4 regions of the Allobosea sp. 2KB_26 genome follow, and region 2 is predicted to be linked to each of the others. Evidence: riboswitches for the same ligand, from Rfam matches in the RefSeq annotation. Region 2 holds a riboswitch; each other region holds the start of a gene.
What was found. A riboswitch is a leader RNA that binds a small molecule or an ion and turns the genes downstream of it on or off. The one in region 2 is predicted to bind cobalamin.
Positions count from the first base shown of each region.

Region 1: another riboswitch for cobalamin. It lies ahead of AB4099_RS20080 (TonB-dependent receptor plug domain-containing protein); the one in region 2 lies ahead of AB4099_RS24215 (CbtB domain-containing protein).
Region 3: another riboswitch for cobalamin. It lies ahead of metE (5-methyltetrahydropteroyltriglutamate--homocysteine S-methyltransferase); the one in region 2 lies ahead of AB4099_RS24215 (CbtB domain-containing protein).
Region 4: another riboswitch for cobalamin. It lies ahead of AB4099_RS18465 (ABC transporter substrate-binding protein); the one in region 2 lies ahead of AB4099_RS24215 (CbtB domain-containing protein).

Region 1 is NZ_JBFRHE010000007.1:211,802-216,919, forward strand. Features, by position in the region: gene AB4099_RS20065 (ABC transporter ATP-binding protein) at 1-498, opposite strand, end outside; gene AB4099_RS20070 (FecCD family ABC transporter permease) at 498-1,523, opposite strand; gene AB4099_RS20075 (ABC transporter substrate-binding protein) at 1,520-2,386, opposite strand; gene AB4099_RS20080 (TonB-dependent receptor plug domain-containing protein) at 2,383-4,326, opposite strand; cobalamin riboswitch at 4,447-4,647, opposite strand; gene ccoS (cbb3-type cytochrome oxidase assembly protein CcoS) at 4,665-4,841, opposite strand; gene AB4099_RS20090 (heavy metal translocating P-type ATPase) at 4,838-5,118, opposite strand, start outside.
Region 2 is NZ_JBFRHE010000010.1:222,159-227,276, reverse strand. Features, by position in the region: gene cobN (cobaltochelatase subunit CobN) at 1-371, opposite strand, end outside; gene cobW (cobalamin biosynthesis protein CobW) at 375-1,424, opposite strand; gene AB4099_RS24225 (DUF1636 family protein) at 1,429-1,818, opposite strand; gene AB4099_RS24220 (CbtA family protein) at 1,868-2,608, opposite strand; gene AB4099_RS24215 (CbtB domain-containing protein) at 2,621-2,800, opposite strand; cobalamin riboswitch at 2,839-3,021, opposite strand; gene cobU (bifunctional adenosylcobinamide kinase/adenosylcobinamide-phosphate guanylyltransferase) at 3,162-3,686, shown strand; gene cobO (cob(I)yrinic acid a,c-diamide adenosyltransferase) at 3,700-4,311, shown strand; gene cbiB (adenosylcobinamide-phosphate synthase CbiB) at 4,415-5,118, opposite strand, start outside.
Region 3 is NZ_JBFRHE010000006.1:243,789-248,906, reverse strand. Features, by position in the region: gene metE (5-methyltetrahydropteroyltriglutamate--homocysteine S-methyltransferase) at 1-1,500, opposite strand, end outside; cobalamin riboswitch at 1,610-1,834, opposite strand; gene AB4099_RS18520 (TonB-dependent hemoglobin/transferrin/lactoferrin family receptor) at 2,114-4,384, shown strand; gene AB4099_RS18515 (hypothetical protein) at 4,499-5,118, shown strand, end outside.
Region 4 is NZ_JBFRHE010000006.1:225,506-230,623, forward strand. Features, by position in the region: gene AB4099_RS18455 (ABC transporter ATP-binding protein) at 1-357, opposite strand, end outside; gene AB4099_RS18460 (FecCD family ABC transporter permease) at 354-1,379, opposite strand; gene AB4099_RS18465 (ABC transporter substrate-binding protein) at 1,388-2,416, opposite strand; cobalamin riboswitch at 2,693-2,903, opposite strand; gene AB4099_RS18470 (ribonucleotide-diphosphate reductase subunit beta) at 2,994-4,121, opposite strand; gene AB4099_RS18475 (ribonucleoside-diphosphate reductase subunit alpha) at 4,247-5,118, opposite strand, start outside.

The DNA of each region.
Region 1 (5,118 bases), on a different contig from region 2:
CAGAGGTTCGTCGGCGAGCAGGATCGGTGCTTCGACGGCGAGCGCACGCGCCAGCAGCACGCGCATGCGCTCTCCGCCGGAGAGCGTCTCTACTGTCCTGTCGGCGAACGCCGTGGCGTCGGCCGCTGCCATGGCGCGCGTGATTGCGGCGCGATCGGCCTCGTTCTCGCCGGCAAAGGGCTGGCGATGCGGCAGGCGCCCAAGTCCGACGAGGGCCTCCGCGCGCATCGACCAGTGTACCGCGCCGCCCTGCGCAAGGAAGGCGATGCGCCGTGCCAGTTCCTTGCGCCCGAGCGTCTTGGCGGTCAGCCCGTCATAGCGCACCTCGCCGAAATCGGGGGTGACGAGGTCGGTGAGCACGCGTAGCAAGGTCGTCTTGCCGGCACCGTTGGGGCCGATCAGCCCGACCATTTCGCCCGCCGAGAGCGCGATATCGATGTCGCGCAGGATCGGTTTTGCCCCGAGCGTGAGCGAAATTCCTGAGGCTTCGATCTTCATCAGACCTCCCGTCGCAGGCGATGGATCAGGTGGAACAGGAATGGCGCTCCGATCAGCGCCGTCACCACACCGAGCTTCAGCTCGGGCCGGATCGGGGCGAGGCGCAGAGCGGTATCGGCGGCGAGCGTCAGGATCGCTCCGCCAAAACCGCTGACGAGCAGCAGCCGACCCGGTCGGTTGCCGACCAGCGGACGCAGCAGATGCGGCACGACGAGACCGACGAAGCCGATCGCACCGGTGACCGCGACCGCGCTACCGACGGCGAGTGCAGCTCCGCCGGTCAGTCGGGCGCGCAGCCAGGTCAGATCGAAGCCGAGACTCTTGGCGGTGTCCTCACCCAAGGTGAGGGCGTCGAGCGCAGGCGCCGTCAAAAGCAGCAGCAGCCAGCCCAGGAGCATCGGCGGCAGCACGAGCCAGACATGGAGCAGGCTGCGGTCAGCAAGGGAGCCCATCAGCCAGAAGACGATTTCCAGTGCGGCATAGGGATTTGGCGCGAGGTTGAGCGCAAGCGCGGTCATCGCGCCGGCGAAGCTGTTGATCGCAACGCCGGCGAGGATCAACGTCATCGTTCCGGCGCCGCGCCCCAGGAAGGCATAGAGCAGAAGCGTTGCCAGTGCCGCGCCAGCCATGCCGCCCAAGGGGAGGGCGAGCGCCATCGTCGCCGACAAGCCGCTATAGAAGACCACGACCGCGCCGAAGGCGGCGGCGCTCGAAATTCCGAGGATTCCGGGTTCGGCGAGGGGATTGCGCAGCAGGCCCTGCATCGCGGCGCCCGCAAGCCCGAGGCTGAAGCCGACAAGGGCGCCGAGCAGCGCGCGCGGCAGGCGGAGTTCGACAAGGACAAGGGCCGGCAGGGTCTTCCGCCCGGCGAGGGCGTCGGAGAGGGCCGCCTCGATGTCGAGTGGTGCATAGCCCACCGCCATGGAAACGAGCATCATGGTCAGCATCAACACGGCCAGGATGACAACGAGGCGCGCCAGCTTCGGCGTCGTCGCTCCTGCCCTGTCCTGAACCGCCAGTGTCATGAGCGCGATCCTTGCTTGCGGGAGGCGGCAAGCAGCTCGATCGCATCGAGCACGGCCGGTCCGGCGCAGGTCCAGAGTTTCGAGGGGAGGGCGACGAGCCTGACCCGCTCGCCGAGCTTCGTCAGGAGCGGATGATGAAGGATCTCATGGGCGAGCGAGGGTGGCCCGCCCGGCGTGGTGTTCAGGATCAGCATGTCGGCCCGTCCGAGAGCGACCGTCTCCAGCGCGATCTGGCCGTAATTGTCGATGCCGAGCTCGGCAGCGAGATTGGTCAGGCCCGCGCGGGTCAGGATCTCGTCCACCAGGGAGCCGCGCCCGACGGTGAAACCGTTCGGCCTCAGGACCAGCGCCCTGGTATGGCCCGCGATTGGGTTGGCGGCGAGCGCTTCGAGGCGCCGGTCGATCGCCGCGATCAGGGCCGCGCCGCGTTCGGCCTCGCCGAGCAAGACCGCCATCTCGGTGATCTGGGCACGCATTTCAGCGAGATTGCGCGGCACCCCGAATTCACGGACGGGCACGCCGGCCTTCTTCAGCAGCGCGACCGTGCTGCGCGTCGTGTAGGCGCCGGCGATGATCAGGTCGGGCTTGTAGCTCAGCACCTCCTCCACCAGGCCGTGATTGGCCGGGATGGTCTGGGCCATCTCGGCCATGTTGGCGTTGCGCGGGTCCTGGGAGAGCCAGGTGACTGAAGCGATGCGCTCGCGCTCGGCGAGCCGCAGCACCAATTCGTCCGTGCACATGTTGAGCGAGACGATACGGGATGGCTTTGCCGGGGTTTCAGCGGCCGGCAGGCCGCCAAAACCGAGCAAGAGGCCGAGCGCGAGGGCGCCGCCGGCCATCGCGCGGGCGGCCCAGCCCTTCACAGCGTTACCTTCAGGCCGCCATAGGCGCCCAGACCCGGTACCAGGAAGCCGACCGGGTTCTCGTAGCGCCTGTCCAGCAGGTTATCGATGCGGCCGAATACACTGAGCCTGTCCGTCGCCTTGTACTCGGCGGCGAGGTTGACGATGGCCGCGCCCGGCGCCCGCATGCGCGAGATCGAGAAGTCACGGTTTCCGTCGACGCGCTCACCCACATAGATCAGCGTCGCCGAAAGGGTGAGCTTGTCAACCGGGATCCAGCTCGCTGTCACGCTGGCCTTGTGACGGGGACGGCGCAGCAGTTCCTGTCGGGCGATGTCGTCCTTGGCGATGGTGAAGGTGTAGTCGGCCCGCACCTTGAACTGCGGCGAGATTTCGAGCGCGGCAAAGGCCTCGACGCCCTTGGTCGTGGCCTTGCCGATATTGGCATAGGAGTTCCGCGCCACGTTGGTGACGATCAGGTTCTCGATGTCGTTGTGGAAATAGGTGGCGCCGAACCGGACCTTGTCAGCGAGCAAGGGCTGCTCGAAGCCGAGATCCCAGCCGCGGCTTTCCTCCGGCTTCAGGTTGGGATTGCCGAAGAAGTTGAAGGCCGGTCGAGAATCGCTGAAGCGCTCGCTCAGGGTCGGGGCCTTGAACCCCGTGCCGTAGCTCGCCTTCAGCTTGGTTTCGGTCCCCGGCACGATATAGGCTGGCGCGAAGCGATAGGTCGTGTGGCCGCCAAAGGTCTCGTCATCGTCGTAGCGGATGTTCGAGACCATGAAGAGCCGGTCGCCGAAATTCGACTGCAGTTCGGCAAAGGCGCCCGTATTGCCGTTGGATGCCGTGAGCGCGCGGGTTTCCAGCCGCTCGCGCTCGTATTGCAGGCCCATCACGAGGGTCTGGCCCTTCATCAGCTCCAGGTCGCCGCGCCAGTCGACCTTGGTGCGTTCGCCGAGATTCTCCGTCGGCAGGCCGAGGATACCAATCGCATTCGGCGTGCGGCCGGTGCGGTCCTGATTGCTGTAGGACAGGCCGAAGCGATTGACGAAGCGCCCACCAAGCGGATCCCAGACGACCTCTCCGCGGGTGAAGGCCTGCTTGTAGTCCTGGCTGCTGCGGAAGCTGCTGGGCGTGCTCGGAAAGCCGGAATCGCCGGTGAAGAGCAGGTAGCCGTCAGTGTAGCGGCCGACCCAGTTCAGAGACAGCGTATCGGACAGCGCGACGCCGAACCGGGCCGAATAGGTCCAATTGTCGTAGGAATTCGGGTTGATGCGGCGCCCCGGCGGCACGAGCCCGGGAGGCGTCACCGGGGTCGAATCCGATTTGAAATGGGCGATGCTGAGGGCGTAGTTGAAGCGGTCATCGCCGCCGCTGAGGCCGACCGACTGGTTGAAGGTGCCGTATGAGCCGGCCTCGGCGCGGGCTGTCAGCTTCGGCGGACCCTCGCCACGCTTGGTGGTGATCGAGATGACGCCGCCCAGCGCGTTGGCGCCGTAGAGGCCGCTTTGCGGTCCGCGCAGCACTTCGATGCGCTCGATGTCGTCGGTCAGCAGCGAGCCGAAATCGAAGGAGCGGTTCGGGGTCGACGGGTCGTTGGCCTCGATGCCGTCGATTAATACCTTGACGTGGTTGGAGTTAGTGCCGCGGATGAAGACCGAGGTCAGCCCGCCCGGCCCGCCGGTCTGCACGATATTGAGGCCGGGAACGGCGGCGAGCGCCTGCGGCAGGGTCCGGCGCTGCTCGCGCTCGATGTCACCGGCAGTGATGACGGTCACGGAATTGGCGATCTCGCGCGCTGGCGTGGGTCGCGTCGTCGCGCTGACGACGATTTCGTCGAGGGCAATCGAGCCGGTGGCTGACTGGGCCGAGGCCTCTCTGGCGGGGAGGGAGCCGGCGGAGACAAGGAGCGGCAGGGTGATGAGCAGCCGGCTGCGCCGGGCAACCTTGGGAGGACGGATCACGATGGGACCTCGGGCGTTGACGTCTGTGGCACGTCACCGCGAACGCGAGGCCCCGTCCGCTGCCCTTAGCCAGCGTGCAGTTCAACAAGCGATCGAAACACCCCGTCCGAACGTGTTCGCGTGTGACCACGGCTGACGGCAGGTCTCCTGGCTCGCGGGTCGGTGCCTTGTCGCCGCCTTCCCAGGTCCGAGGGCCCCAGTGGCGTGTGGCGAAAGGCTCGCCGCTTACAGTTGCGGGGGCAGCCACGGCATTGAATGGCGAACCATCCGCACCGCGTTCCCTTTTGATCCCCTAAGGGAACCGTCGCTGGCGAGGTAAGGCCGGAATGGCCGCTGCGTCAATGATCGTTGGTGCGGGTGTCCCCAGGCGAACGCAGGTCGTCATCCCTCAAAATGCGCCAGCTCGGTCCCTCGAGATCGCTGAACTGGCCGGTGCGCATGCACCAGAAGAAGGCCGCCAACCCCAGCAGTCCGAGACCGAGCGCCAGGGGGAACAGGATCACCAGGATATTCATGCCGCCACTCCCGTATTCTGCCGCGGCAGGCCGCGTCCCGCGCGCAGCGCGTTGAGCGTGACCACCAGTGACGAGCCCGACATCGCGACGGCTGCGACGAGCGGCGTCGCGAAGCCCGCGACGGCAATCGGCACCGCGACGGCATTGTACAGCACCGCAAACCAGAGGTTTTCCAGCATGAGGTTGCGCGCCCTGCGGGCGATGCGCAGGCTGTCTGCGACCGGCATCAGGCTGTCGCCGATGAAGACGATGTCGGCCGAAGCCTGCGCCAGGTCGG
Region 2 (5,118 bases):
TACTCGGCCAGACGCTCGTCCGGTCGGTCGTCGCCGGGCAGGACGACGAGCGGTATCGCGGCCCGTCGGCAGATTTCCGCAAGCTGCTCGATGCCGTAACGCCAGTAGTCCAGCCCGCCGAGACAGCGGACCAGCACGAAGCGCGAATGCGCCACCGTCTTCTCGACGAGAAAATCGACGGAGAGCGGGTGTTTCAGCCAGCGCAGCGAGGCAAGCCTGACAGCGAGTTCGCTCGTGCCAGCCGCGGCCGCCAGCGCCGAAAGGTCGCTGTCGGCGAAGGAGAGCACCAGGACATCCCCCGGCGGCAGGGCGAGATCGACGGCGTCTTCGCCGTCGTCGAGCCTGATCTCGCTTGAGGGGAGGAGGTGCATGGCTCAGCCCGCGAGGGCGGCCTCCACGGCCTTGCGGTCAAATCCCTTCAGGCCAATCACCACGAGCCGGCCATCCTTGGCTTCGCCGGCCGCCCAGGCGCGGTCGTAATGGTGGCTGACCCGGCGACCGACGCCCTGCACGACGAGCCGCATCGGCTTGCCCGGAATCGCGGCAAAGCCCTTCAGGCGCAGCACGCCTTCGGCCTCCGCAGCCCTGGCAACGCGGGCCGATAGGGCCTCAGGCGAGGTTGCGGCGGCGAGAGCGAAGTCGAGGCTCTCGAAATCGTCGTGGTCGTGGTCCTCGGCGCTCTCGTGATGCGAGGGGCGCCCAGTGAGATCGGCCTCGGCAGCCGCGTTGAGGCCGATGATCAGGGCGGGCTCGACCTTGCCATGGGCCGTCTCGACGATCTTGATCGCCTTCGGCAGATGCGCGGCGATCTCGGCTTTGACGCGTTCGCGACCGGCCGTATCGACGAGATCGCTCTTGTTGAGCAGGATCAGGTCGGCGCAGAGAATCTGGTCCTCGAACACCTCTTCGAGCGGGTTGTCGTGACCGACCGCCGCATCCTGCGCCGCCTGCGCGGCGAGAGCGTCCGGATCATCCGCGAACTGGCCATCCGCGACCGCCGGCGCGTCGACCACGGCGATAACGCCGTCCACTGTGACACGCGAACGAATGGCCGGCCAGTTGAAGGCATTGACCAGCGGCTTCGGCAGCGCAAGCCCTGACGTCTCGATCAGGATGTGCTCCGGCGGGTTCGGCCGGTCCAGCAGCTTTTCCAGCGCCGGCACGAAGTCGTCGGCGACGGTGCAGCAGATGCAGCCATTCGGCAGCTCGACGATGTCCTCCGCGGTGCAGCCGGAAATCCCGCAGCCGGCGATGAAGGAGCCGTCGAAGCCGAGATCGCCGAACTCGTTGACCAGCACAGCGATGCGCTTGCCCCCGGCATTCTCCAGCAGGTGACGCACCAGCGTGGTCTTTCCGGCACCGAGGAAGCCGGTGATGATCGTGCAGGGGATCTTGCCCAGCGAGCGGGCTTGGGGAGCGTTCATGGTCTCATCCTTGTTGGCGCACCGGGAGAGGCGGTACGCGCGCGACCACGCCCTTGCGGAACGAGGCGGGTCTTTCTTTCCAGGGAACGATACCGTTCGTGCTGGCTGCAAAACTCGCAGCTGCGCCGACGACTTCGTCGATATGGGCGTCGGTGTCGAGGTCGCCGATCAGATAGGTCCATTTCCCGTCCGCCGCCAAGGCGACGGTGCAGGGGCGATTGCAGACCGCGAGGCAGTCGACAGGTTCGACCGGAAGCGTACCGCCGTCGCGTGCGATGCGTTCACGCAGCGCTTCGGCAAAGCTCAGTCCGGGCTGATCGTACCCCTCCGGCAGGTCCGCCCGCGTACGCCGGCAGGCGACGCAGACGAAAATGGTGACATTGCCTTCGGGCATGGGCCGCTTCCTTGCTCCCGGCGCGATCCCGGGGGGATCGCGCTCAGCGTCAGGCCCTGGCCGGGGCGGCGGCACGGCGCGTTGCCCAGGGCCAGAGCACACCGACGGCAAAGCCGGTGGCGAGCCAGAGGGCGGCCTGGAGGGCGAGCGAGAGCGCGGCGAAATGCGCCGCGATTTCGGCTGGGACCTTGCTCTCCGGAGCGGCGGGATGTGGCGCGCCGATCAGATGCGGCACGAGCACCGCCAGCACGGCAAGCGCCCGCAACCAGGGGGCCTCTGCCCGAAGGAAGACCCAGAGCCCGCCAGCAGTGACGAGCGCCGTGGCGATCCACCAGGTCTGGCGGTGAAGCAATTCGGCTGACGCACTGCCGGGCAGCTCGGGTGCGAGCCCGGTTGCGGGCACGAGGCCGAAGGCCAGGAACCCGCACGCCGCCCAGATCAGTGCGGTCCGCTCGGTGATGGCATCGCCTGCGGCGATCATGCCGCCGAGCAGCAGGGCGGCAAAACCGATCGCGGTCGCAATGGTGACGATGGTGGTGAAGGCCGTGCGCTGCAAGCCGTCCTGCGGCTTCCACTCGGCGTGGTCTGCCGCGTCAGGGCCGCCATGGGCTAGGACGATCCTGGCATCGCCGGTGAAGCTGGCGTGCTGCAGTTCGGCCGCCCGCAGCGCCGTCTCGAAGGTTTCCGCCTTGAGGATCAGCGGCGTGGTGGTGACATGCTGGAGTGCTGCAACCAATAGCCCAGCCATAAGCCCGGCCAGAAGACTGACCGTGAGAACACGATTGACCATGTTGCGATTCCCTCAGTGGCAGGGAAAGGCGAGGGTGTGGCGCGTGTCGTGGGCCGCGTTGTGTACGCTGGTCGAATGGGCGAAGCCGACGGTGAAGATCAGGGCTGCACCGAGTGCCAGGGCAGCTGCGGCAGCCTTGACGCGCTCGGAGGCGCTGGCCTGGGTGGTGATCGAAGCCGTATTCGTCGTCATCTCGGTCTCCTTGGCCACCCCGCCGGCAGCCCGCTGGATTGCATCACTCGCTGACGGCAGGTCTCCTGGCTCGCGGGTCCGGATCTCTCGCCGCCTTCCCGGGACAATCCCAGTGGCCGATGGCGCGAAACTCGCCGCTTACAGTTGCGGGGGCAGCCGCGGTATCGCACCGCGTTCCCTTTTCACCTCCTTGCAGAGGCACCGTCAGGGATGATCATTAGCCATCTGCACGGTGCTGTGCAATGCAGCGATCGTGATTGCGAGCGCAGTGAAGCGATGCGATCTCCTCTGGCCCATCCCGGCTTGCTTCGCTTCCCTCGGCATGTCCATTCCTTAGGCTGATCTTCCCTGGGCTGAGATTTTGGCAGTGGCAGCGATCCTTTCCCCTCTCACCCTCGTTCTGGGCGGCGCCCGCTCCGGCAAGAGCCGCCATGCCGAGGCCCTGATCGAGATGGTGTCGGCGCCCTGGACCTATCTCGCCACGGCGCAGGCCTACGACGAGGAGATGCGCGCCCGGATTGCCGAGCACCGCGCCCGCCGGTCGCAGGACTGGACGACCATCGATGCGCCGCTGGCCCTGGCGCAGGCGATCCGCGCGGTTCCCGCGGGGCAGCCCATCCTAGTGGACTGCCTGACGCTCTGGCTGACCAATGTGATACTGGCGGAGCAGGATGTGGCGGCTGCGAGCCGCGAACTGGTCGAGGCCTGCCTCGCGGCACGAGGCCCGGTGGTCCTGGTCTCCAACGAGGTCGGGCTCGGCATCGTGCCGGATAATGCGCTCGCCCGGCGGTTCCGCGACGAGGCGGGCCGGTTGCACCAGATGCTTGCGGCGCGGGCCGACCGGGTGATCTTCATGGTCGCGGGTCTGCCGATGCAGGTGAAATGAGCAGGGAGTTGTGATGACAATCGATGCTGACGAGGCCGCCCGCCACAAGGCCAAGATGGAAAAGCGGAAGGCGGTGCAGGATGCCGAGGTCGCCGCCAAGACGATCGAAAAGGGGCTCCTGATCGTCAATACGGGGCCTGGCAAGGGCAAGTCGACCGCCGCTTTCGGTCTGATCCTGCGGGCTCTCGGCCATGACTGGCGCGTCGGGGTGGTGCAGTTCATCAAGGGCGCCTGGGCGACCGGTGAGCGCAAGGCGCTCGACGCCTTTGGCGATCGCATCGTCTGGCACACGATGGGCGAGGGCTTCACCTGGGAGACGCAGGACAAGGCCCGCGATATCGCCGCCGCCGAGCGCGCTTTCGCCAAGGCGAAGGCGCTGATGGACGATCCGGAGATACGCCTGCTCGTTCTCGACGAGCTCAACATCGCGTTGCGCTACGACTATTTGCCGCTGGCGGAGGTGGTCGAGACATTGGCGAACCGGCGCCCTGATCTGCATATCGTTGTCACCGGCCGCAATGCGAAGCCCGAGTTGATCTCTGTTGCCGACCTCGTCACCGAGATGACGCTGGTGAAGCATCACTTCGCAGCGGGCGTGAAAGCACAGGCCGGGATCGAGTTCTGAGGCTCAAGCATCGGCCCGAAAAGTGGATCGCGGCTTTCGGGACAGCCGATGCAAACACAGAAGGTGAGATCATCGGTCCGGATGCGATGCCCGGTCCGATGATCTACAAGGCGAGCGCGGCGAAGGCGCCTGTAATCGCGAGCCCCCACAGGAGCAGACACGCCCTCCGATAAAGAGCGAGCGCCCGCCGGATATCCGCCGCGCCCGCTTCCGCCCGGCCATCCCCCATCCAGCCGTCGTCGACCCTGACATCGCCATAAACGCGCGGGCCCGCCAGCCGGAGACCGAGCGCACCCGCCATCGCGGCTTCCGGCCAGCCGGCATTGGGCGAACGATGATGGCGGGCGTCGCGTCGGACAGCTCGCCACGCATTGCTGGGGTCTGACGTTCGGTCGAGTGCGGCGGCTGCGGTCAGCAGCAGCGCGGTGAGGCGAGAGGCCGGAAGGTTGACGAGGTCGTCGAGACGCGCCGCCGCCCAGCCGAAGGCGAGGTGGCGCGGTGTCTTGTGGCCGATCATCGAATCGGCGGTGTTGATTGCCTTGTAGAGCGCGCCGCCGGGTAGGCCGCCGACGGCGAGCCAGAGCGCAGGGGCGACGATCCCGTCCGAGAAATTCTCGGCAAGGCTTTCAATCGCGGCGCGGGAAACCCCGGCCTCGTCGAGAGTTTCGGGGTTGCGGCCGACAATCATCGAAACGGCCGCGCGACCGCCGGCGAGGCCATCCCGCTCCAGCCCTTCGGCGACGCGTGCGACATGGTCGTGCAGGCTGCGCTGTGCGATCAGGCTGGAGGCGAGCAGTGCGAGCGGCA
Region 3 (5,118 bases), on a different contig from region 2:
CTCCTGCCAGCGTACCGTGCGCTCAGTTTCCTCGCGCAGGAACTGCTCATAGTCGGCATCGCTGATCAGGCCCTTGGCATGAGCCGAGCGGGCCTTGCGGACCTCTGTGGTCTGCGGGAAGGAGCCGATCGTCGTCGTCGGGAAGACCGGCAGATTGAAGCGCTCGCGCTGCAATCTCGCGCGTGCGGCGAAGGGGCTCTGGCGGTCCGTCATGCTGGGCGTCACTGCCGCGACACGCGCTGCGACAGCGGAATCGTGGACCTTCGGCGAGGCCCTTCGGGCCGCCGCTGCGGCCGCTGAGGCGTCCAGCGGCTCCCTGACGCTGTCACGGCCACCGGCAAGGGCTTTGCCCAGCACCGAGAGCTCGCCCATCTTCTGCACGGAGAAGGCGAGCCAGCTCTTCAGGTCGACATCGAGATCGGTTTCGAGATCGAGATCGATCGGTGTGTGCAGCAGCGAGCAGGACGGCGCGATCTGGACATGGTCGGTACCGCGCTTGGCCACAACCGGCTCGAGCCGGTCGAGCAGCGCCGGCAGGTTGGCACGCCAGATGTTGCGGCCATCGATCATGCCGAGCGACAGAACGAGCCCATGCGGCGCCTTGGCGAGCACCCCCTCGAGCTGTGAGGGTGCGCGCACGAGGTCGAGATGGAGGCCGGCGACCGGCAGCGCGACCGCCGTGTCGAGATTGTCGCCGAGACCACCGAAATAGGTCGTCAGCATGACCTTCAGCTGCGGCAAGGCATGGGCGATGGTGGCATAGGTCCGGCGCAGGGCGTCGCGGGCGGCCTCGTCGAGATCGAGCACCAGACAAGGCTCGTCGATCTGGACCCATTCAGCGCCGTTGGCGGAAAGGCGGCGCAGCACATCGATATAGACCGGCAGCAACTCGCCGAGCAGCGAGAGCGGATCGAGGCTGGCGTCCTTGCTCTTGCCGAGCTTCAAAAAGGTGACCGGCCCAAGCAGAACGGGGCGGGTGTCGTAGCCGAGTGACTTGGCTTCACGATACTCGTCGACCGCCTTGAGCGAGGACAGTGCGAAGCGCTGTCCAGTCGCGAATTCCGGCACCATGTAGTGGTAGTTGGTGTCGAACCACTTGGTCATTTCCTGCGCAGGGGCGCCGTGGGAATGCTCGTGGTCGTGGTGGGCATGGCCGCAGGAGGTGTGCGGCTCGGTCTCGCCTTGCGCGCCTCGCGCCATGGCGAAATAGGTTGGCAGCCCGACCGGACCACCCTTCCAGCCATAGATCTCGGGAATCGCGCCGACCATCACGCTGGTGTCCAGCACCTGATCGTAGAACGAGAAGTCGTTCGACGGGATGACGGTGACGCCGCGTGCCTTCTGGCGGGCCCAGTTGGCGGCGCGCAGGGCGGCGGCGGTGTCGAGCAGGTCCTTTTCGGTCGACTTGCCCGACCAATAGCTTTCGAGAGCGAGCTTGAGTTCGCGACGCGGACCAATGCGCGGCGTCCCAAGGGTCGCGACAGGAAGTGAAGATGACATAGGCTTACCCCAAAAGTTGGGAGCAAAGGCCAAAGCGGACGCGTCCGGGATTCCGCCGGCGAAGAGCCTGCGCAATCGCAAAGCGCTCCACCGGGACACCCCGCCCGAGGACGTTCAGTTCGTCGAGGCAGGTCTCCTGGCTCACGGGTCATCGCTGCTGTCCGGCCTTCCCGAGACCTTGCCGGCCTCAGTGACACATCTTGGACAGCGGCTCACCGCTTACAGTTGCGGGGGCAGCGCCGGCCTTGCCCAGGTCAATAGCGACCTCGACGCACCGGCTTCCCTCTTAGCTCCGGGCAAACAGACCCGGAGAACCACGACAGCCCAACCTAGGTCCAAATGCTCGCCGCAGTCAATGGAAATATAAAGACATCTTTATGTCTCCATGTCGCTATCTGTGTCGACTGGCCCTGCTACGACTGCGGGATGTTCCATGGTTGCGCGCAGACGATGCGGGGCAAGAAGTTCCCGCGCGGCTGCTAAAGTAGAATAATTAGAATCTATATCTATTACAGATTGCAAATGTAGTTCGCGCGACAAAAGCGCATCAGAAAGCACTGTGTTAAATTTACAATTGCGAATCCTAGTACCGGCGGACTACATCCACCCGCAAATGGACTGGGGTCTTCCAATGAAGAACAAATCAAAACTATATTTTTCAGCCGCATTCCTTTTTACAATCCTTCAAAGCACGATTTGTTACTCTCAAGCGATCGCGGATGGCGGCAGTGCGTCACCGGCGTTCACGCTCGACCAGATTACGGTCACGGCGACACGTGGTGAGAAGCAGGCTCTCGATGTTCCCGGCGTCGTGAACGTTATCTCACGGCAGGAACTCGACGAGCGCATGACGCGCGACATGCAGGACCTCGTGCGCTATCAGCCCGGCGTCAGCGTCAACCGCCTGACCAGCGGCACCGACCCGTTCAGCAACCTCGATGGCTTCACGATCCGCGGGGTCGGCGGAAACCGCGTCCAGATGCAGGTCGATGGATCGCGGGTGATCGAACGCATCACCGATGGCAATCGCAACTTCGTCGAGATGCCCTTCCTGAAGAGTGTCGAGATCGTGCGTGGCCCGGGCTCCGTGCTCTGGGGCGCCGATGCTCTGGGCGGCATCGTCGCCTACCGTACGCTCGATCCCCAGGACCTGCTGAAAGGCAAGGACAAGCCGTATGCCGTACGTCTCGATGCCGGGTATGATAGTTTCGACCGCTCCTTCACCAAGACCGGCATCGCAGCCTTCAGGCTCACCCCTGCCCTCGAAGCCATTGTCGGCCTGAGCCAGAAGACGGCGGAGGAGGCCAAACTCAGCCGTGCCCGGGCCGATGGCGGCCGCTGGGGCTGCCCCGTGCCGAGCCTGCGCTATCTCGGCTGCGACACGCTGAACCCGCTCGACAGCACGGTTTGGAACGCCTTCGGCAAGATCGTCTTCTCGCCGACGACAGACCATACGTTCAAGCTGACCGGCGAGTATTTCGATAACAGCTCAAAGGTAAACCAGCTATGGGACTACAATGTCCTCGCGTCTGGCCTCCGCAACGGACCCTATATCCGAGACGAAGTGAAGTCGCGCCAGCGCATCGCCTTCGAGCATCAATGGGATGTCGGCGCGAGCTTCCTCGACTCGATCCGCTGGCAGGCATCGTTCTCGCCGCAGAAGCGTGAGGTCACCAATAATCGCTACCAGACGCAGACCAACAACCAGCAGCGTTTCACCCGCGGCTTCCTCGACTACTCCGAGCAATTCTCCCAGCTCGATATCCAGGCCAAGTCGAGCTTCGCACTCGGCTCGAGCTTCCACAGGCTGACCTACGGTTTCCAGGGCGACATCACCAAGACCGATTATGAGCGTCGCGACGACGTCCGGAACATGTCGACGGGCGTCACCACCACGACGATCGCAGGCGGCTTCAACTTCGCCAACGCGACGACCACGCGCTATGATTTCTATCTGCAAGACGAAATCGAGTTGCTGAACGGTCGCTGGACGATCACGCCGGGCGTCCGCCATGCCAATTACAACATCGATCCGAGCATTGGACCGGGCTACGTCATCGTGCCGGGCAAGGCGCCGCGCGAGATCGAGTCGCACAAGCTGATCCCGCAGGTCGGCACGATCTTCAAGCTCGACGAGACCTATTCGCTCTATGCCCGCTACGCCCAAGGCTTCAAGATGCCGACGGCGCAGCAGCTCTATACTTCGCTGCCCATGGGCACTCAGAATCTGATCCCGAACCCGGATCTCAAGCCCGAGAGCGTCAACTCCTACGAAGGCGGCATTCGCGGCCGCTTCGACAATGGCTGGTTCTCGGTCGGCGTCTTCCATGCCGACTACAAGGATTTCATTCAGAACTTCGCGACGATTCCCGGCACGACCGATCTGACCTATCGCAACCTGTCGAGCGTAAAGATCTCCGGTATCGAGGCATCGGCCGAGTGGAAATTCCACGAGCGCTGGCTCGCCAATGTCGCGGTGAGCTACCAGTACGGTACGCAGAAAGCCGATGCTGGCGCTTTGACGACGCCCTATAACTCGATCACCCCTCTGACCGCCGTGGCCGGCCTGAAGTACCTGATGCCGGAATATGGTCTGGAAGCCGAAATCATCGGAACCTTCGGAGCGGGTGTCACCCGCGCCAGCGCACCGACGATCTTCAAGCCGGCGGGCTACTCGGTATTCGATGCCTTCCTGAACTGGAAGCCGACCTCGTACATCACAGTCCGCGGCGGCGTGCAAAACATCTTCGATCGTCGTTATTTCTCGAACGTCTACAATTTCGACAAGGTTCCGGCTTCGGCCGCTGTCGCCGCGACCACGCCGCTCGAGCTGCAGACCGCGCCCGGCCGCACATTCAAGCTGGCCGCTTCGGTCGAGTTCTGAGGCGCAACGAAGCAGCGCCACCCATTGACGGACCGCAGCTGTGACAGGCGCGGCCAGTCACGCGACGCTCTGACCGAGACCCCGGAGCGTCGCCTCTTTCCCTTGGAGCCCCCGATGACAAACACCACACATCCTCGCGAACTGCTGAAACAGCCTCCCGCCGAAATCTTGGCAGGCCTGCCCGCGATGGGCCGCGTCATGCTGAGTGCACGCTCCGGCGGCGCGACCCATGAGCGCATGGGCGCGGTCGGTGCCGTCACCATCGAGGCGAACAAGGCGCGCCTCACTGGCGAGTTCCACGACAGCACGCTCGATCTTTCGGTCGTGACCCGTCTGGTCGCGGACCGCACCAGCAAGATGCGCGACCGGGTGCTGCCCAGGCTCGAGTGCCAGGACGCTGCCGGCGAGGTGCTGTTCAGCCTGATCGGGCTCGACGGGTTGGAGCTCTTTGACAAGGCCCTTGCCCCGTTCGGCCCGGGCGAAGCGCTGGAGCCGGTCGAGCGCGAAAGTGCTGCCGGTGGCGGATCGCCTGATGTGCCGCAGGATGATCTGGGCGCCGCGACCTTCGCCGCGATCCTGCGCAATGCCGTACCGGTCTCGATCGATTTCACGAAGCCGGGTCTGGCCCAGCACTGGGAAGGAGCGCTGCCGGAGCCGAAGCCGGCCATGGGTTTCGTCAACATCATGCAGGGCGATTTCCACCTTCATCTGCGCGCAGGCGCAGTTGCGAGTTG
Region 4 (5,118 bases), on a different contig from region 2:
GACCGCGTCTTCGTCGGTCCTTGTCCAGGAGGCGAGTGCGCCGCGATGCGGGGTCCGTCCGAGTCTGACGACGTCGCACACGGAGAGCTGGATCTCGGTCGTCGCCTGCTGCTCGACAAAGGCCAGGCGCCGGGCGAGTTCGTGCCGCGGCAAGGTGCCGATTTCACAGTCATCGAGTGTCACCACGCCGCTGGCGACCTTGCGCAGGCGGCAGAGCAGCCGCAACAGGCTCGACTTCCCCGAGCCGTTGGGGCCGATGAGACCGAGAATCTTTCCGGGTTTGGCGTGCAGCGTCACGCCGTCCACGATCATGCGCCCACCGGCGCTCCAACGGACGTCACGCGCAGCCAGCGTCATGCCGGCCGCCTTGCACGATAGAGTATGAAGGCGAAAGCCGGGGCCCCGAACAGCGCCGTCACGACGCCAATCGGCAGAATCTGCTGCGGCACCAGCGTCCGCGACAGAATGTCGGCAAGAATCATGAAGATTGCACCGATGATCAGGCATGCCGGGAGTAGCCGGGCATGGGCTGGGCCCGTCAGGAAGCGCGCGGCGTGAGGTATGACAAGACCGACGAATCCGATCGTGCCGACGATGCTGACCATGGTCGCGGTCATGACGGCCGTGGTCGCGAATAGCACGATGCGCACGCGGGTCACCGCCACGCCCAATGCGGCGGCGGCATCCGCCCCGAAGGCGAACGCATCGAGCGCCTTCGTATGAAAGATGCAGACGGCGAAGCCCGCGAAGGCCACTGGCGTGGCGAGCCAGACATCGGGCCAGCGCACGCCTCCGAAATTGCCGAGAAGCCAGAACATCACGCCGCGGGCCTGTTCGGCACTGGCCAGCGTGGTGACGATCGTCGCGGTCGCCGCATTGAACAGCTGCGATCCGGCGACGCCTGCGAGAATCACGCGGTCGGTCGCGCCGCCGGACCCGGCGGCGAGCAAGGCCACGATGACAAGTGCAGCAATGGCGCCGAGGAAGGCTCCACCGGATATGCTGAGTGCAGCGCCGCCGAAGCCCAGGATCATCACCGCGACCGCACCCGTCGAGGCTCCGGCCGAGATACCAAGGATATAGGGTTCTGCGAGAGGATTACGCAGGAGCGCCTGCAGGATCGCGCCCGAAAGCGCGAGCGCTCCTCCGCAGAGGGCCGCCACCACAGCCCGGCTCAAGCGGTAGTCAAAGATGACGCCCTGCTGGATCGCGCTCACGGGGTAGTCGAGATCGAACAACCCGTTGCCCAGGGCTTTGAAGACCGTGGCAAGCGGGATCGACATCTCTCCGATCGTCACGGCGAGTGCGATCGCGAGTATCAGCAGGACGAAGGCGAGGAGCGCTACTGCGCCCCTCGCCGACCAGTTGGGCCGAACCACTCCATGGCTCACTTGGTGAGGCCGAAGCTCTTGATGCCGTTGGCCAGCGCCTCGATGCCGTCGATCGTATCAAGCCCGGCCCTGGTCGCGCCGACATCCATGATCACGATCCGCTGCTGCCGGCTGGCGTCGAGCTTGCTCGCAACCGCGTCGGTCTTGAGGAAGTCGAGCTTGAGATTGATGTCGTCTGCCGGGAAACGCCGGCGATCCATCTTGACCACGACGATGACGGCAGGGTTGGTGGAAGCGACGGTCTCCCAACCGACCAGCGGCCATTCCTCGTTGGTGGTGATGACGTTCCGGGCGCCGAGCTTCGACAGGATATAGGCAGGCACGCCATTCTTGCCGGCCAGGAAGGCGTCCCCCTTGATGTCCTTGCTGGAGAACCAGACGACGACAGGAACATCCTGCGGCTTGATCCCGGCAACAGAAGCGACCGCCTTGTCCTCGCGCGCCTTCAATTCAGCGACCAGCGCCTCGGCGCGATCGGAGACATCGAAGATCTGCCCGAACTCGCGAATATTGCGATAGACGAGTTCCATCGTGAACATCTGCGTGCGGACGCCGTCGCCCGGCCCGGAATTGTCCTTGCCGACGCAATCGGTGGGGGAAACGTAGGTCGGCACTTTCAGCTTCGCAAACTGGTCGCGCTTGCCGACGATACCGTTGGGGCCGATATGCCATTCGAACATCGCAGTCACGAGGTCCGGCTCCTGGGCGACGACAGCCTCGAAACTCGGATCGTTGTCGGCAAGCCGCTTCACCTTGGCGTTGACCGCCTCATAGGGCTTCGCGACAGGGCTGAACCACACGGCTGTGCCCACGACCTTGTCGCCGAGCCCGAGCGCGTAGAGGATCTCGGTCTGCGTCTGTCCGACAGCCACGACGCGCTTTGGCGCCTGGTTGAACGTTATCGTCTCCCGGCAATTCTCCAGCGTCAGCGGATACTGCGTCGGTGCGGCCAAGGCCGCTCCCGACATCGACATGCCGATGGCTGCGACGAACGAAAGGCAAGAAAGGCGTGCAGCGCTGCGCATTGAAATCTCCGATAGCGTCGAGCGGCCGCATGCGTCGCGAAGCTCGTGGGCCTCGCACGGTCGATCTTGAAATGTAACAGTATTACAATTTTGATAGGCCGCTCGATACGTCTGCGTCAAGCGCTCTGCCACGACTGCGATGGCGTGGTTCAGCATCATGGACATGGAATTCATCGCTCCCCGAGATGACGAGCCGGGAGCTTGAGCGGATCGGTTCGGGGGTGCCGGTCTACGACCTGCCGCCGACGCAAATCCCCCCGGACACCCCGCCCGAAAGACGCTTCTGCGATCAGGGCAGGTCTCCTGGCTCGCGGGTCAGCGCTGGCTTCGCCCGGCCTTCCCGGCGTTGAGAGCGCCAGTGGACGATGGGAGAAGAGCTCGCCGCTTACAGTTGCGGGGGCAGCCTCGGATTCGGCGCAGGGCGCCTCACCGAATTCCCTCTTAGCTTCGGGCCTGAGCCCGAAGAACCTTGATCGCGGCCGACCATAGAGGGGCCCAACGCGGCGTCAAGCCGCAGGCACCGACCACACCGCTTGCTGATGGAGCCCTGCAGTGAGGCGGCCCCATCCTTCTCGGCTCACTCCCAGCTCAGGGCGCCGCCGTTCTGGTATTCGATGACGCGGGTCTCGAAGAAGTTCTTCTCCTTCTTCAGGTCCATCGCCTCGCTCATCCAGGGAAACGGGTTTTCCGTTTCCGCGAAGACGGGGCTGAGGCCGAGTTGCGCACAACGGCGGTTGGCGATGAAATGCATGTACTGCTCGCAGAGCGCGGCATTGAGGCCGAGGAAACCGCGCGGCATGGTGTCCCGGCCATAGGCGGCCTCAAGTTCGGCAGCGTTGCGAATCATGCCGCGCAACTCGTCCTGGAAGGCCCTGGTCCAGAGATGCGGGTTCTCGATCTTGATCTGGTTGATCACGTCGATGCCGAAATTCAGGTGAATGCTCTCGTCGCGCAGGATGTACTGGTACTGCTCGGCGATGCCGACCATCTTGTTGCGCCGGCCGAGCGACAGGATCTGGGCAAAGCCGGTGTAGAACCACATGCCTTCGAAGATCACGTAGAAGGCGACGAGGTCGCGCAGGAAGGCCTGATCGGCCTCGGGCGTGCCGGTCTCGAAATCGGGGTCGTCGAGATGCTGGGTATGCTTCAGCGCCCAGGCCGCCTTGTCGGTGATCGAGGGCACCTCGCGATACATGTTGAAGAGCTCACCCTCGTCGAGGCCGAGGCTTTCGACGATGTACTGGAAGGTGTGGGTGTGCACCGCCTCCTCGAAAGCCTGGCGCAGCAGGTATTGCCGGCATTCCGGATTGGTGAGATGGCGGTAGATCGCGAGCACAATGTTGTTGGCGACGAGGCTTTCGGACGCCGCGAAGAAGCCGAGATTGCGCTTGATCGCGCGACGCTCGTCCTCGGTCAGCCCGTCCTTCGATTTCCACAGGGCGATATCGGCCTGCATCGAGACCTCTGTCGGCATCCAATGGTTGTTGCAGCCGGCGAGGTACTTCTCCCAGGCCCATTTGTACTTGAGCGGCAACAACTGGTTCACGTCGGCGCGGCAGTTGATCATTCGCTTCTCGTCGACGCTGACGCGCCCGCCGGAGCGATCGATCTCGCCGAGGCCGGTGGCGTCGGCTTGGGCTCCGCCGGGGGCGGCCGGATTGGGATCGAGGGCGGCGGCAGGCTTGCTGTCTGACCAGTCGAGCATGATGAATATCCAATCGGGTCTGAATGTCGCGGCCGGGTTTGCCCCGGCCGTCCGTATCGTTCGCTATCGGGCAGGGCCGGGCGTCCATGCGCGCCGCGAAGGCGAGCATGGACGCTGCCGCTGCCTCACTGGCAGGCTTCGCAGGTCGGATCGTCGATCGAGCAGGCGTTCGGCACGGCCATGCCATTGTCGAGCGGGATGTCGACAAGGATCGGCTTGGCCGTGGCGGGGACCATTGCCGACACCGCGTTGAGCTTGCCGTCGGTGCCCTTCAACGTCGACTTTTCGACATGGGTCGCCGAGAGCGCGCGCAGGTAATAGGTCGTCTTCAGACCGAGCCGCCAGGCGAGGCGATAGGCCTCGTCGAGCTTCCTGCCGGAAGGCTGCGCCATGTAGAGATTGAGCGACTGGCCCTGGTCGATCCATTTCTGACGGCGTGCGGCGGCGCGGATCAGCCAGCTCGTCTCGATCTCGAATGAGGTGGCGTATAGCGCCTTGAGATCGTCGGGGACGCGATCGATCTGACTGACCTTTCCGTCGTAATATTTCAGGTCCGAAACCATGACCTCGTCCCAGAGATCGCGCGCCTTGAGATCGCGGACGAGGTCGGCATTCACGACCGTGAAGTCGCCGGACATGTTCGCCTTGACGTAGAGCTGGCTATAGGACGGCTCGATCGACTGCGAGACACCGACGATGTTGGAGATCGTTGCAGTCGGGGCAATCGCCATGCAGTTCGAGTTGCGCATGCCGGTGGTCTTCACCCGCTCGCGCAGGCTGTCCCAGTCCAGCGTCGTCGAGCGATCGAGCTCGACATCGCCGTCGCGGGCGTCGGAGAGAATGTCGAGCGAGTCGATCGGCAGGATGCCCTTCGACCAGAGCGAGCCCTCGAAGCTCGGGTAGCGACCGCGCTCGGCGGCAAGAGCGACCGAGGCCGAGATCGCAAACCAGCTGATCGCCTCCATCGAGCTATCGGCGAAGGCGACGGCGCCCTCGG